Linked DNA regions of Syntrophotalea carbinolica DSM 2380. The protein of the gene in region 1 interacts with the protein of each later gene in a pairwise test. Links are inferred from orthologs where the notes say so. Each region holds a gene or a part of one and is shown in the gene's direction. Other genes may lie near its edges.

Region 1 (5,234 bases):
AGAATGCTGCCGTCCGAGGTACTGACGGTCAACATCACCACCACCAGGCCATGGTTGGCGACATGGCGCCGATCGCGCAACTCCATGTGCCCCACATCACCGACGCCACGTCCATCGACCAGCACGCGTCCCGTCTCCAGTCGCGGCTCGCGCACCAGCCCATCGGCGGAAACACAAAGCGGATAACCGTCTTCCAGCACCTCGATGCACTCCCCGGCCACCCCCATGCCGCGCGCCAGCTCGGCATGTTTGACCAAATGCCGGTATTCACCGTGAATAGGCACGAAATAATCGGGCCGCACCAGCGACAGAACCATTTTCAGTTCCCCCTGACTGGCGTGTCCCGACACGTGCACTTCGCTGGTGGTTTCATAGAACACTTCAGAGCCGCGGCGGTACAGATGATTGATCAGCCGGTTGATGGCCTTTTCGTTGCCGGGAATAAACTTGGAAGAAAGGATGACCGTGTCCCCCTTTTCCAGGGGCAGCTGCTTGAACTCATCTCTGGACATGCGCACCAGACAACTCTGCGGCTCACCCTGACTACCGGTCGTCAACATGGCGACGCGGTGACGCGGCAGATCCCGGGCCTGCCTGACATCGATCAACACATCGTCGGGAATCTTCAGATACCCCAACTCCCGGGCAATGCGGGTATTGGCTTCCATGCTGCGGCCGGTGATGACGACTTTGCGTCCACACGCGACGGCCGCCTGTACCACCTGCTGAATCCGATGGATGTTGGACGAAAAGGTGGCCACCACCACCAGGCCCCTGGCTTGCGGCATAATCTCGCCAAACGCCGTCGCCACTTCCCGCTCCGAGAGGGTAAATCCTTTTTTTTCCACATTGGTGGAATCGGACAGCAGCAGCAGTACCCCTTCTTCGCCGTAGGCAGCCAGCCGTACCAGATCGGTCGGCTGATTGTCGACAGGGGTCTGATCCAACTTGAAATCACCGGTGTGAACAATCCAGCCCATATGGGTACGAATAGCCAGACCGAGGCCATCGACGATGGAGTGGGTGACGCGAAACAGCTCGACATGAAAGGCGCCCAGCTCAAGGGCCTGCCGGGGTGCCACCTCGACAAGCTCGGCCAGCCCGAGAAGATCATGTTCCGCCAGCCTGTGGCGCAACAGACCAAGCGTCAAAGGCGAACCGTACACCGTCGGGAAGCCGAGCTTACGGAGCAAAAACGGCACCGCACCGATGTGATCTTCATGGCCGTGCGTGAGCACCAGGCCGCGAATGCGGTGGGTGTGATCCTCCAGGCAGCTGATATCCGGGATCACCAGATCGATACCGGGCATGTGCGGTTCGGGAAACATCAGGCCGCAGTCGATAATCAGCAACTCGTCCCGGTATTCCACCACCATCATGTTGAGACCGATTTCTCCCAGGCCTCCCAGCGGCAGAATCCGCACCGCCTCGGGCGGCAAAGGTTGCCATGTCGCGGCAAACGCCTCGGTCATGATTGCAGGGCCTTTTCCACCAGCGCCTCAATAGGGCCGCGAACTTCCTGCATCAGCTCGTTACGTTCCTTGACCGCCCGGTCTGCGGTCGATACAGGCGGCATGATGGTTACGGTTACGCGGCCGCCGCGAATCCAGCGACTGTGCTTCGGCATGACATCGCGACTGCCGGTGATGGCAATGGGAACGATAGGCACCTGCGCCTGAATGGCCAGGGTAAAGCTGCCGGCCTTGAATTCCTTTAAGTGCCCATCCGGCGAGCGCGTACCCTCGGGGAAAATCACTACCGAGGTTCCGTCGGAAATGCGCTCGATGGCGTGGCGCATACTCTCCACACTCTTTTTGCGATTGGAGCGGTCAACCGGAATATAGCCGGCGCGCCGCATGGTCAACCCGAACAGCGGAATGTGAAACAACTCTTCCTTGGCCAACCAGCGAAACTGCCTCGACAACGCCGCAAACAGAGCCAGAATGTCGAAGTTGCTCTGGTGATTGGGCATAAACACCACGGCGCCCTCCGCTGGCAGATTCTCCCGGCCTTCCACCACCAACCGCACACCGGCCAACCGCAGGCTTACCTTGGCCCAAAAGGTGGCATAGCTATGCAGGAAGTTCTTGTGAACGTAGGAAAACGGCAACCCTGTCAAGATAACGAGCAGAGTCCAGGGCACAAAGGTAACGGCATAAAACAAGGTACGCAGCATAAAATAAACTCCCTATATTTTATATATATCGCGCCAGTTTACGAAACCTGCCCGAGGAGAGTCAAACCTTTTCAGCCGTGTACGCGACCGGCAGGGATGGAATCATAGGCCATGGACGTTTTTACGGCGTCGCACCATGGATAAAACGGGGCAAAGAGTCCTTTACACCCCCACGTATTTCCGTTAGACTCGCGTGAACAGAACACAAAGATAAACAAATACTCATGGAGGCTATAGCTCATGTCGGTTAACAAAGTCATTCTGGTCGGCAATCTCGGCAAAGATCCCGAACTGCGCTACACGGCGTCCGGCACTGCCGTTGCCAACTTTTCGCTGGCGACAACAGAGCGTTACAAGGATCGCGACGGCAACAGCCAGGAAAAAACCGAGTGGCACAATATCGTTGCGTGGCGGCAACTGGCCGAAATCTGCGGCAAATATCTGAGCAAAGGCCGGCAGGTTTATATCGAGGGCAAAATCCAGACCCGCTCCTACGAGGATCGCGACGGCAACCGGCGCTACATCACCGAAATCGTCGCCGACCAGATGCAGATGCTCGGTCGTCCCGGCGACGACAACAGCGGTGGAGGTGGCGGCTATCAACGTCGCGAACCGCATCCGGAACGCCAGGAACGCCCGGCAAGCAACAACCAACCCCAGCAAAATCAGTACGAAGAGCCCCCGTTCAATCCGGACGACGATATTCCGTTTTAGGATAGGTGCCTACAAAAAATGTAAACAAAGGCTGCAAGACATTGATCTTGCAGCCTTTTTCTTTTGTCAAAATGGAAACCTAAGCTTCCCCAAATGACAGACATGGCAAAAGCAGAACTTTCTGGCACACTACGACCAGTAGGCTCTTATGAAAAAATCACGATTCACGGAAACGCAGATCGTTGCCATTCTCAAGGAGGCTGACACCGGTTACTCTTCTATCTTTTCACTCGCTCACTTACTTTCCTGTGAAAGTTTAAAAGGATGAGCCCTGATTAGACAACTTACTAGACAATGATAAAATTTGGCAGAAAGTTCAGATCATTGTTATTGATAAAGAAAAGATTTGTGAAACGCTCTGCAGTGTTTCTGATAGAGGGGAAAAATGAAAATCACCTTTCACGGCGCCGTTCAGACGGTCACCGGCTCCCAGCATTTACTGGAAGTCAATGGCAAAAAAATCTTGCTCGACTGCGGCTTGTTTCAGGGCAAGAGAAAGGAATCGTTCGAACGAAATCGCAGCGAATTTTGCCAAGGCAAAGAGATCGATTGCCTGGTTCTCTCCCACGCACACATCGATCATTCCGGACGCATCCCCTGTTTCGTTAAGAACGGCTTTGCTGGCGAAATCTTCTGCACCGCGGCAACACGAGACCTATGCGAAGTCATGCTTATGGACAGTGCATTTATCCAGGAGAAAGATGTAGAGTTTGTCAACCGCCGGCGCAAAAAAAAGGGCCAGCGTCTTTTCGAACCTCTCTACACCAGAGCAGACGTAACTAAGGCCATGAAACAGTTTGTAGGTATCGGCTACGAGCGGCGGCACCGTCTCTTTCCCGGTGTCTATGTCACTTTTGTTGATGCCGGACATATGCTGGGCAGCGCTCACGTAATCCTCGACATCGACGATCAAGAAACCGGCCGAAACCGACGGCTCGTGTTCAGCGGCGATATAGGAAGACCGGGGATCCCCATCATCCGCGATCCCGTGCCGATCGGCGACGGTGCCGATATTCTCATCATGGAGAGCACCTACGGCAACCGACTGCATCCTCCTTATCTTGAGTCTGAAGAGGAGCTGGAACGCATCGTCAATGAGACCGTCACTCGTGGTGGCTCGCTTTTGATCCCGGCCTTTGCCGTCGGTCGGACTCAACAACTCGTCTACGCTTTGCACAAACTCCACAACGCTGGGCGGATTCCCGACCTGCCGATCTTCGTCGACAGCCCATTAGCAACCCGGGTCACCGACATCTTCCGCCTTCATCTGGAGGATTTCGATGCCGAGATCCGGGAATTTCTGCTAACGGACGAAGATAAAAACCCCTTTGGTTTCGGGCGTCTCCAATACACCAAAACGGTGGAGGAGTCCAAAGCTCTCAACAGCCTCAAAATCCCAGCGATAATTATTAGCGCCAGTGGCATGCTGGAGGGGGGGCGCATCCTCCATCATCTTCGAAACCGTATCGGGAACTCCCGAAACACCATCCTCCTGACCGGTTGGCAGGCACCGAATACTCTAGGCCGATATATTGTAGAAAAGAAGCCGTCCGTTGGTATTTACGGTGAGGAATACCAGGTGAAAGCCAACGTGGAAATTTTTACCGGCTTCTCTGGCCACGCTGACCGGGACGGGCTCCTGGAATTTGTGCGGGTTATGGAAAAGAAGCCGGAGCACACGTTCATAGTTCATGGCGAAGAGGACGCTTCCAGTAGTCTGCGGCAGGCCCTCCAAACAGAGCTGGCCCTCGACAACGTGGTAATTCCGGAGCCCCTGCAATCATTCAACGTATGAACTGAAGCGGCAACCTAAAACAATTGATACAGATCTTGAGACACTTCCGGAGCTTTCGGTGTTCAGATACTACAACGGAAATACCAGGTTATTGCCTGTCAGCAAGGAGAAAATAGACAGATGCCGAACCATAGCAAACAACGGCCTTTCCCAAATGCCGCCGAAGATGCTGAAGCGGCCAAACTCTGCGTGCCTTCGCCGCAAACAGAATCGCCGTCCTACCTGCTGGCCTATCACGACGATGATTTCCTGCTGCGCGATGAGTTGCGCCCGGTTCGCCTTCAGCTTGAACTTTTAAAGCCAGAACTGATTCAACAGGATGTTGGCATCGACAGTACTGTGGTGGTGTTTGGCAGCGCCAGAACCATGGATCCGGAAAAAGCTGAAGAACGCCTGAAAAGGGTGCGCAAGGCATTAGCGGCTGCACCGGATGAAGAGGAGCTGTTAACCGAACTTGCTGCAGCTGAACGGGCCTGCGAGAATGCTCGATACTATGAGGAGGCTCGTCGCTTTACCGCACTTCTGTCCAAGGAGTGCCAAAGTCAAATC
Region 2 (5,315 bases), 1.0 Mb from region 1 along the record:
CAACACAGCCTGGAGGTTGTTTTGAAAAAACGTCTATTTGTCAAGGGTAATGAAGCGATAGCCATGGGAGCTATCGAGGCTGGCTGCCGTTATTATTTCGGTTACCCCATCACTCCGCAGAACGATATCCCTGAATACATGTCGCGCGAAATGCCCCTGGTCGGCGGCACGTTTGTCCAGGCCGAGAGCGAAGTGGCTGCCATCAATATGGTTCTCGGCGCCGGTGCCGCCGGAGGGCGCGTCATGACATCCTCCTCCGGGCCGGGCATTTCACTCAAGGCCGAGGGCATGTCTTTTATGGCCGGATCCGAAGTGCCTGCCGTTATAGTCAATATTCAGCGGCCCGGTCCCGGTCTGGGCGGGATCGATGTGTCGCAGGCCGATTACTTTCAGGCGGTCAAAGGGGCCGGACACGGGGGATACCATCTGATAGTGCTGGCGCCTCACTCGGTTCAGGAGCTTTACGATTTGACCATGCTGGCTTTCGATCTTTCCGACCGGTATCGTATCCCCGCCATGATTCTCGGCGATGCCATGCTGGGGCAGATGAAAGAAGCGTTGGTGCCCAATTCCTACCGGGCTCCCGAGGATCTTCCGGCTAAAGACTGGGCTGTTACCGGCAAGAGAGGCCGAATCCGCAGCAACGCTGTAAAGTCTCTGTACCTTGGCGATGGTGAATTGGAGGCGCATAACTGGCATCTGCATGCTAAATATGAACGGCTGAAAGAGCGGGAAATCCGTTTTGAAGCCACCGGCCTGGAGGATGCCGAATTGATTCTGACGGCATTCGGCGGGGCAGCGCGCATCGTCAAGACAGCTATCGCCATGGCGCGCAGGGAAGGACTTAAAGTCGGCCTGATCCGGCCGATCACGCTCTATCCTTTCCCGGCCGAAATTTATCGCAAGGCAACGGCCGAGACGCCCAAGGTACTGTGTGTGGAGTTGAATAACGGTCAGATGGTCGAAGACGTTCGGCTATCCGCCCATCCCGGTGCGGATATACGTTTTTACGGACGGCCAGGGGGCACCGGTTCTCTGCCTAATCCTGAAGAAATCTTCGAACAGATCTGTAAGCACTATAAGGACTGATCATGGATTCTAACGTTCAGACGGTTTTCCAGCGTCCCTCGGCATTGAAGGAAGTTCCCACTCATTATTGTGCCGGGTGTCATCATGGTACGGTGCATCGCCTGGTGGCGGAAGCTATCGACCTGCTCGATGTGCAACAGCAAACGGTAGGCATCGGCTCCGTCGGGTGCAGCGTTCTGCTGTACGACTATTTCGATATCGATGTCGTCGAGGCCCCTCACGGACGTGCTCCGGCCGTTGCTACCGGCGTGAAGCGCGTTCACCCGGACAATGTGGTTTTCACCTATCAGGGGGACGGGGATCTGGCCGCGATCGGAACCGCGGAAATCATTCACGCAGCCAATCGCGGGGAGCCGATTACCGTTATCTTTCTGAACAATACGACATACGGCATGACCGGCGGGCAGATGGCTCCGACCACATTGCCGGGGCAGGTTACGACGACCTCCCCCTATGGTCGCGATGTTGCGAAAGAGGGGCATCCGATCCGTGTGGCCGAATTGCTCGCCATGCTTGACGGTACCGGTTTTTCAGCGCGGGTGGCGGTGGATACGCCGAAACGTGCCATTGAGGCCGGTCGAACGATTCTCAAGGCTTTTGAAATGCAGGTAAAAAAACAGGGCTTTGCTTTTGTCGAGGTTCTGGGCGCCTGTCCGACCAACTGGGGAATGTCGCCCATCGATGCTAATGCCCGGGTCGGTAACGAGATGATGGATTTTTTCCCGCTTGGCGTTTATAAGGACATCACGACCAAAGGGTAGGGCGGTAGTGTTGTTCCTAAGCCTGAAACTGCTTGCGAAATGGACTTGACGTAATGAGCGATAATGTTTTTATGGCCGGGTACGGCGGGCAAGGTATTTTGCTTGTCGGCAACCTGTTGGCGTGTGCTGCCATTCTTGAGGACAAGAATGCGACCTATTTTCCTGCCTATGGCCCTGAAAAACGCGGCGGGGCGGCCACCTGTACCGTGATTGTCTCCGGGGAAGAAATAGGCTCTCCCGTTATCGGCCATCCGGGGACGGCCTTGTTGTTCAATCAACTCGCTATGGATAAGTATTTTGAGGGTATCGCATCGGGCGGTCTGTGCATCTATAACTCCTCTCTCGTCGAACAGGTGCCTCAGCATCGCTCCGATCTGCGGTTGCTTGGCGTTCCGGCCAATGAATTGGCAGCGGAAGTCGGCAACGCGCGCCTCGTTAATATGATTGTGATGGGCGCTTATGCAGAGCTGACCGGCGTCGTAAGTCTGGATAGTTTAAAATCGGGGCTCGACAAGATACTACCTGAACGCAACAAGCGATTTATCCCGGCCAACAACCAGGCTCTGGATTGTGGCGCCGATTTTGCCCGCAAGGCATAGGGGCTGCGCTCCGTTTTTACAGGAAGATAGGGTGTTAGACGCATGACGCGGGTTGAGTTCGTTAAAATTAAACGCCCCGAAAAAGCAAAACACCTGTGTGAATTGGCCGAGCATTTTTTCACTCAGGGGCAACGGGTGTTGGTCATGGTTTGCGACGATAATCAGGGGGTGACCCTCGACCGGTTCATGTGGACCTGGAAGAAGGGAGCCTTTATTCCGCATGTTTACGATAATGGGGCTGTGGATTGTCTTGACGAACCGGTCATTATTGAGGTAGAAGAACGCAATCCGAACAATGCCGGGGTGCTCATTATGGGCAAGCCCTGTTCCTTGGATTTTATCCGCCAGTTCGATCTGGTTATTGATTTTGCGGAGCTTTACGAGCCGCAGCTTAAGGTTGCCGCGAGGAAGCGGTATGCGCATTTTCGGGAGACCGGTTTTGAGGTTGCCATGCGTTAACAAGGGAGGGGCTCGGAGCGTTGTGCGGCTCGATTGCCCTGCCGTCGTTGAAAAGGAAATGGCCCTGCCGCCCGATGCGGTCAGGGCTTTGTCGTATTGGTCGATTCGTCCCGGGGCTATTGTGACGGTTGTCGATAGCCAGGGTATCTGTTTCAGGGCGCGACTCGTCGATTCAAACAAGGTCGTGCCGTTTCAGCCGCTTGTATCGACATGTGTTCCGTCAAAGTCGCTGACACTTTATCAGGCACTGCCGGAAAAAGAGCGTTTCGAGCTGATTTTGCAAAAAAGTGTGGAATTGGGTGTCCAACGCATAGTGCCGTTCGTATGTTCGCATTCCACAACGCTTGCAGAAAGGGATGCCGGGCAGCGTAAATCTCATCGCTGGCCCGAAGTCGTCCTGCGTGCGGCCAAACAGTGCCGCAGGGGGGATATCCCCGAGCTTGGTCCTGTCATGAGCTTCGATCAGGTTCTCGAAGAAGTGAGTATGTGGGATCTTAACCTCATGCTTTACGAGGGGGATGCGCAGGCGAGGCTGCATGACGCTTTTACGTCGAAAGATATCAGCAGCGCTTCGATAATAATAGGGCCCGAAGGAGGCTTTGCCCGGCATGAAGCACAACAGGCTTCCGACGCCGGGATTCTGACGGTAAGCCTCGGCCCACGGATTCTCCGTACGGAAACTGCCGCCATCGCCGGAGCAGCCCTCGTGCAGTTTATGTTGGGCGGTCTCGACTGACGGTGGCGGAAGATAGGTCATGCAATAGGGTAACAGGGGAAATGAGGTCATTATGAATTTCGCTCATATCTGTGTGGTTCTCGTTGAACCCCAGGGGCCGCTTAATATAGGTTCCGTTTGTCGGGCCATGATGAATTTCGGGTTTTCCGATTTGCGTCTGGTAAACCCTGTGGCGGATCATTTGTGCGATGATGCCCGGCGTATGGCGGTCAAGGCGTCGGGGATTTTGGAAGGGGCGCGTCTGTTTCCCGATTTGCCCTCTGCGCTGGCGGATTGTAATCTTGCGTATGGCACAACGCGACGGTTTGGTAAATATCGCGAGGATTTTCTGCATCCGGACGATGCTGCCCGGGAATTCATCCCCGCTACCCAGGGTGGCAGGGTAGCTTGGGTTTTTGGGCGGGAGGACAAAGGGCTGGAGACTTCGGAACTCGATCTCTGTCAGCGCTTTGTAACTATTCCTACGGACGATGCCTGTCCTTCCATGAATCTGGCCCAGTCCGTATCGATCTGTCTTTACGAGACGTCGCGTGTTGCTGCGATAGCATGTGGCAAGACGGCGGGCAGGAAATCGACATCGTCCATAGCTACCCTGGAAGCCATGTACCGACACATGCGGGATACGCTTACCGATATCGGTTTTCTCGACCCTCAGAATCCGGATCATATTTTGCGCAGCTTCCGCAGGATTTTCGGCCGGGCCGGGCTCAATGATCGGGAGGTGCGTATCTTGAGAGGGCTCTGGAGTCGTCTGGACTGGCTCAACGGGCAGCGTCGGGAAGAGTGATGGCAAATATGTCCGATTATATAGACGACCTGCACATTGAGTCGCTTGCCTATGGCGGCAGCGGTGTCGGGCGCTATGCCGGAAAGGTGGTTTTTGTGCCCCTTACCGTGCCCGGCGACCACGTACAGTGCCGGATTGTGCGACAAAAAAAACGCTATATCGAAGCTCGGGCGGAGCGTGTCCTGGTGGCGTCCGAACATCGCATCGCACCGGCTTGTCCCGCCTTCGGGCAATGCGGCGGTTGTCAGTGGCTGCATCTGCCATACGCCGAGCAATGTCATTGGAAGGAGACGATTTTTCGAGACTTTCTGGTGCGCAAGCTCGACGTGGATTCCGAGCTTGTCCGGCCGATTGTGCCATCACCCCAGCAATGGGGCTATCGCAGCCGGGTGCAGCTTAAGTGTCTGAATACGCCAAAAGGTTTTCTGGTCGGATTTTATCGCCGGGGAAGTCATTATGTCATACCGGTAGACCATTGCCCCATTCTTCATCCGCTGCTGAATCAAGCCAAGGACCTGTTGCGGTCATGGATCGAAAATACGCGCTGGAGCCAGTTTGTTTCGCAGATCGACCTGGCTGTCGATGACCAGGAGCGGGTGAGGGCTGTCGTTCATTGCCTGGCCAACGATGTGGATGACTTCGTGACTCACCTGAAGCCGGGTGCCCTGTCGGCGAATATGGGGCTTTTTGTTCAAACCGGTCGCAAGCATAATCTGCAACATGTGTGCGGGCCGGTGGAGTTGCTGATCGAGGTCGATACTCCGGAACTGCGACTTGGGTACGGACCGGGTGGTTTCGCCCAGATCAACCTGCCGCAAAATCGAGCCATGGTGCGCGAGGTTGTCGGTACGTTGGTCAGCAATCCGCCGGGGAGGGTGTTGGAT
Region 3 (5,491 bases), 130 kb from region 1 along the record:
CTGGGGGATGGTGGTCCGCCGGTGGTGATGGCCGGCCCCTGTTCCATTGAAAGCGAAGAGCAGATGATGGCGGCGGCGCACCTGGTCAAGGCGGCCGGGGCGCAGGTTCTGCGCGGCGGAGCCTTTAAACCTCGTACCGGACCTCATTCGTTCCAGGGGTTGGGGGTTGAGGGGCTCAAGATATTGCACGCGGCCGGTCGCGAAGTCGAACTGCCGGTGGTTACCGAAGTGATGCGTATCGAACAGCTTGAAGTGGCGTGCCGTTACGCCGATATGTTGCAGATCGGTGCCCGCAACATGCAGAATTTCGATTTGCTTAAGGAAGTGGGGCGTCTGCGTTGTCCGATTCTTCTCAAACGGGGGATGAGTGCGACCATCGAGGAATTTCTGGCCGCGGCCGAATATATCGTGGCCGAAGGTAACGATCAGGTCGTTCTGTGCGAACGCGGGATCCGCACCTTTGAAACGGCAACCCGCAATACCTTGGATCTGTCGGTCGTTCCGCTGGTCAAAGCCTTGAGCCACCTGCCGATCATCGTCGATCCGAGTCACGCTACCGGTCGGCGTCCGCTGGTGCCGATCATGGCGCGGGCGGCTTTGGCGGCGGGGGCGCATGGATTGATGATTGAGGTGCATCCGTCACCGGACAAGGCGCTTTGCGATGGCGCACAGAGTCTCGACGGGCAGGGTTTTGCACTGCTGATGAAAGAGTTGAGGTTTTTGCAGGATTGCTTTGCGAAACTCAACGATCCTGCTTTTGAGACACAAGTCTGAACAGGGTTATTTCCGGTGGGCACAGGAAACGAATCGGTAGCATGCTGGTGCCCAGTCCGCGGTTGACGTAAAGGGGTACCCCGGCCCATCCCGCTTTGTAGAATCCGGCTACGAAGGATCCGGAATAACGGGGCAGATAGAACGGCGGCAGCAGTGGCAGCCGCACTTGTCCGCCGTGCGTGTGCCCGGCCAGCACCAGGTCGACGTGCTTGTCGAGCAACTGGTGGTTGAAAGCCGGGACATGGGACAACATGACGTTAAGGCGCTTCGGAGAGGCTTCTTTGACGAGCCGGGCGACCTGGTCGGCGGGGGACGGATAGTCGAGGCCCAGGATGGACAGGGGCAGGCCATGGATCCGTACGTCGCGACGTTCGTTGATCAGCAGCGTTACATCCGCCCGGCTGAACTGGCGGCGCAGATTCTCTCCTTCCAGCCGTGCCCAGTACTCCCAGTTGCCCTGCACGGCAAAAATCCCTGCCGGGGCGTGCAGCTGTTGCAAGAATTTCAAAACCCCTGCCAGATTGCGACTCTGTTCGAGATAATCTCCGGTAAGCAGAATGATATCCGGGCGCATTGTACTGACGGTCCGGGCAACCCGTTCAAAATACCCACGCGAGGTGCGTAGGTGCAGATCCGACAGTTGAACCAGGCGCAATTCCTTGCCCTGGGGGATTTTGGCGAGCCGCAGGATGTATTCTTCCATGCTTAAATCCCGGGGTTGGCGCAGCGTGATATCGGCGGTCAGCAGGCCACCCAGCATGACGGCTCCGCCGATCAAAAAACGACGACGGGACAGGGATTTGATGGTTGGTTTGACAGCAGACATAAATTAACCTGGATCAGGACGGCTGCAATGCCGTTGAAAACGTGTACCACAATATGAACGGTGGGGGCAACCGGTCACCTGCCTTATCGAAGGCCCGATCAGAGGTTGTTTGTAATGACGATAGCATATCTTTATCTGCCTGGGGGCGATGCCGCATGAGTGGTCTGGTTGCCGAGGTGGCTGTGGCGGCTCCTTTGGACCGCACTCTTTCCTATCTGGTGCCGGAAGCTCTTGTTTCGAACGCGCGGTGCGGCATGCGCGTACGGGTGCCCCTGGGCCGGCGTACCGCAACGGGGTATGTGCTCGATGTGCAAACGGGCGCGGTGGACGGTCTGAAGCCGGTGATTGAACTGCTCGGTTCCGAGCCTGCTTTCCCGCCGGCGATGGTCGATTTTTTCCGCCGCGCGGCGGCGTATTATCAGTACCCTTTGGGAGAAGTCATCCGTACCGCCTTGCCGGCGGGGTTGTCGGGCGGCAACCATGAGGTGAAAGCTCTTACCGAACGTATCTATCAGGCATCCGAGATGGTCGGCATGCCGCGCGGGCCACGGCAGCGAGAGCTGCTGGACTATCTGAGAGGGGTCGATTGTGTCGCCCGCAGCGAATTGCTGACCGTGTTTCCCAATTGTCAATCGAGTCTGCGGGCGCTTGTGGATCAAGGGTTTGTGCTCGAGGGGCAGAGGGAGCGTCTGCGCGATCCTTTTTCGGATATGACCCTTGCGGCAGACACCTCTGTTGATATGACGGACCGGCAGGCCGAGGTTTTTGCCTCCATCGATGCCGCTCTGCAACAAGGTGGTTTTCAGCCCATGTTGCTGCATGGCGTCACCGGTAGCGGCAAGACCGAAGTGTATCTGCAAGCCATCGAGCAGGTGTTGCGCTCCGGGCGTCAAGCTCTGGTGCTGGTACCCGAAATCGCGTTGACACCGCAACTGGTCAGCCGTTTTCGCGCCCGGTTTGCCGGCGGACGTGCCTCGCTGGCGGTGCTGCACTCGGGTTTGTCTCTGGGGGAGCGTTTTGATGCCTGGCGTAGTGTGGCGCGCGGTGAGGTCGACATTGTCATCGGTGCCCGTTCGGCGGTTTTCGCTCCCCTGCAGCGGTTGGGCATGGTCATTGTCGACGAGGAGCACGAATCGAGCTACAAGCAAGGCGACGGGTTCCGCTATCATGCCCGCGACCTGGCTTTGATGCGGGGGCAGATGGAGCAGGCGCTGGTGTTGCTGGGCAGTGCGACGCCGGCCTTGACGACCTACCACCGTGCCTGCCAGGGGAAAATCGCTTACCTGGAGCTGCCGCAGCGGGTTATGAGTCGCCCCATGCCGGAGGTGGAATTGATCGACCTGACCCAGGATCGTCCCGAGGGGATCCTGGCCCAGGCCTTGAAGGATGCCTTGGTCGCCAATCTGGAACGCGGCGAACAATCCCTGTTGTTGCTTAATCGCCGTGGTTTTGCGCCGTATCTGCTCTGTGCCGATTGCGGTGAGGCCTTGCGCTGTCCGCATTGCGATATCACCCTGACTTTTTACCTGGGGCAAAAGGAGTTGCGGTGCAACTATTGCGATTTCCGCCAGCCTCCCCCCGATCAATGCCCGGCCTGCCAGGGGGCGGATCTGCTGCCGGAGGGGGCCGGAACCGAAAAGCTCGAGCAGGAATTGCAGGAGTTGTTGCCGACGGCGCGCATCGCGCGGATGGATCGGGATACCACCGGACGCAAAGGTGCCCACCAGTCGCTGGTGGCGGCTATGGAGAAACGCGCTATAGATGTGCTGGTGGGCACCCAAATGGTGGCCAAGGGGCTCGATTTTCCGGGGGTGACGCTGGTGGGGGTGGTGCAAGCCGATAATCTGTTGAATCTGCCCGATTTTCGCGCCGCGGAGCGCGCTTTCACGCTGCTGACCCAGGTTGCCGGAAGAGCGGGGCGGGGCGAGCGTCCGGGACGCGTGTTTGTACAGACCTATGCCCATGAACACTTTGCCCTGGACTGCTGCGTGCGGCACGATTATGTCGGTTTTGCCCGGGAGGAGCTGGCGTTGCGGCAGGAGTTGGGGTACCCGCCTTTCGGTTTTCTGGTCAATTGCGTTCTTTCCGGTGCCGTGCGTGAGCAGGTCGAGGCCGCGGCAGAAGCTCTGGTGGCGGAACTTCTGGGCCCGGCGATGGACCTCGGCATCGAGGTTCTCGGCCCGGCACCTTGTCCTTTGGCCCGCTTGCGGGGCAAAAGCCGCTACCAGCTGTTGCTTAAGGCCTCGACGCGCCCACCTTTGCGCCACCTCCTGACCCGCATGCCCGTACTGCGACGGGCTTTGCCCGGCAAGGTGACCATGACCGTCGACGTCGACCCGCTGGATATGCTGTGAGCCGACAGTGTTTTAATCGCCGAACGGCAAATCCATACCCAGTCCCTGTTTTTTAGCCTGTTGCAGCACGTAGGCCGCCAGCATAAGATCCTGGATAGCCATGCCGTGCGATTCAAACAGGCTGATCTGGGTCGGGCTGGTGCGGCCGGGCAGCCGGTCGATAATGATGTCGCCCAGTTCCTGGATCTGCGACCAGCGGATACGACCCTTTTCCAGCAAAGGCAGCAGATCCCCGCATTCGCGGGCAGCCACATCTTTGGCGTCGACCACCACCGGATCGCAACGGCGGATGGTTTTTTCGTCGATTTCGGCCCGAATCAGAGCGTTGCTGCCGACGGCGTTGATGTGACAGCCGGGAGTCAGCCACTCGCTGTCGAATAGTGGCGTTGCGGACGTTGTGACGGTGGTGACAATGTCGCTGTCCCGGACTACCTGCTCCGGATCCTGCGCCGGCAACACCTCGATGTTGAGCTGACGGGCCTGTTCCCGGCAGAACGCTTCCAGGCGTTGACGGTCGCGGGCAAAGACCTTGGCCTGTCGAATCGGCCGTACCGCGCAAAGGGCCGCCAGTTGACCGCGCGCCTGCCAGCCGGCACCGAACAATCCTACAACGCTGGCGTCCGGCCGGCTCAAGTAACGACTGGCGATGCCGCTGGCTGCACCGGTGCGCAGCATCCCCATAAAATTGGCTTCGATAATGGCTTCCAGCCGTCCGGACGTCGCATGGTAAAGATGCACCAAAAAGCGATTCCCCTCGCGGGTTGACGTATAGGCTTTGAAGCCGATGACGTCCAGGCTGTCGACCGCTCCCTGCAAAATGTGCAGTGCACCCTTCTGGACACGGGTGCGCTCCCTGGGGATGTTGACCGCCCGGCCAAGGGCGTGCTGGCGCAGGGCCTCTTCCACGGCTTGCAGCGCCAGTGGCATGTTCGCTATTTGCCGGACGTCGTGCTCGTTTAGAAACAGGGCCATCGGGCCTCTCCTTTGGCAAGAGTTGCGTTGGGTGATCATGAGGGTGCGTTGGGGTGGATGCGATCCCGATGCACAAATTATAGGGGGTTTAGGGTTGTCTTCCAAGCCCAAACCTTGGGTATGTTGCCGCAGCGCGGAGGGCAGCCATGGTGAAGCATGGGGCAAAGTAAGACTATTCAGGTTAAGATTGCCTTGCCCCTGCCAGAAAGTTGCTTTATAGTTATCGGATTCCAGGCTGATGCCAACACTTTTGTATACTTTTGTATGAGTGATTCCGGGGAATAGAGGCGGATAAAAAAGGTGAAAAAAATTCTAGTCGTTGATGACCAGCCGACTATTCGAGCGTTATTGCAGGTCAGTCTGGGAGCTTCCGATCGTAAGATCATCCTTGCCGAAAGCGGCGAGCAGGCCCTTGAGTTCGCCAGGCGTGAATCGCCGGACCTGGTCATCATGGATATTATGATGCCCGGTGGCATGGATGGGTTCGAAACGGTACAGAAGCTGCGCAGCGATCCTGCCATCCCGGATTGCCCGGTTCTGATCCTGACAGCCAAGGATCAGCAGT

The links.
Region 2: the proteins of PCAR_RS03965 (region 1) and PCAR_RS08655 interact in binary tests that used the Escherichia coli proteins (3 or more experiments, as listed by UniProt). The link is inferred for Syntrophotalea carbinolica DSM 2380 from one-to-one orthologs.
Region 3: the proteins of PCAR_RS03965 (region 1) and priA interact in binary tests that used the Escherichia coli proteins (3 or more experiments, as listed by UniProt). The link is inferred for Syntrophotalea carbinolica DSM 2380 from one-to-one orthologs.

What each region holds. Positions count from the first base shown.
Region 1 is NC_007498.2:774,504-779,737, reverse strand. What follows is about bases 1,447-4,153. They hold PCAR_RS03965 (single-stranded DNA-binding protein), read left to right. Parts: upstream 1,447-2,416; coding sequence 2,417-2,890; downstream 2,891-4,153. Other genes in these bases: PCAR_RS03960 (MBL fold metallo-hydrolase RNA specificity domain-containing protein), read left to right, coding at 3,276-4,153; PCAR_RS03970 (lysophospholipid acyltransferase family protein), read right to left, coding at 1,469-2,176; PCAR_RS03975 (ribonuclease J), read right to left, coding at 1,447-1,472. Also shown: more of PCAR_RS03975, read right to left, coding at 1-1,446; more of PCAR_RS03960, read left to right, coding at 4,154-4,685; PCAR_RS03955 (TIGR00730 family Rossman fold protein), read left to right, coding at 4,806-5,234. UniProt on the Escherichia coli protein: Plays an important role in DNA replication, recombination and repair. Binds to ssDNA and to an array of partner proteins to recruit them to their sites of action during DNA metabolism. Acts as a sliding platform that migrates on DNA via reptation.
Region 2 is NC_007498.2:1,811,498-1,816,812, forward strand. What follows is about bases 1,412-4,199. They hold PCAR_RS08655 (DNA polymerase III subunit chi), read left to right. Parts: upstream 1,412-2,491; coding sequence 2,492-2,908; downstream 2,909-4,199. Other genes in these bases: PCAR_RS08645 (thiamine pyrophosphate-dependent enzyme), read left to right, coding at 1,412-1,850; PCAR_RS08650 (2-oxoacid:acceptor oxidoreductase family protein), read left to right, coding at 1,904-2,449; PCAR_RS08660 (RsmE family RNA methyltransferase), read left to right, coding at 2,931-3,644; PCAR_RS08665 (RNA methyltransferase), read left to right, coding at 3,697-4,199. In the rest of the region: PCAR_RS08640 (3-methyl-2-oxobutanoate dehydrogenase subunit VorB), read left to right, coding at 22-1,089; more of PCAR_RS08645, read left to right, coding at 1,092-1,411; more of PCAR_RS08665, read left to right, coding at 4,200-4,431; PCAR_RS08670 (class I SAM-dependent RNA methyltransferase), read left to right, coding at 4,440-5,315. UniProt on the Escherichia coli protein: Part of the beta sliding clamp loading complex, which hydrolyzes ATP to load the beta clamp onto primed DNA to form the DNA replication pre-initiation complex.
Region 3 is NC_007498.2:902,233-907,723, forward strand. What follows is about bases 1,391-4,354. They hold priA (replication restart helicase PriA), read left to right. Parts: upstream 1,391-1,755; coding sequence 1,756-3,954; downstream 3,955-4,354. Other genes in these bases: PCAR_RS04590 (metallophosphoesterase), read right to left, coding at 1,391-1,600; PCAR_RS04600 (ornithine cyclodeaminase family protein), read right to left, coding at 3,967-4,354. Outside these bases: aroF (3-deoxy-7-phosphoheptulonate synthase), read left to right, coding at 1-774; more of PCAR_RS04590, read right to left, coding at 743-1,390; more of PCAR_RS04600, read right to left, coding at 4,355-4,926; PCAR_RS04605 (response regulator), read left to right, coding at 5,227-5,491.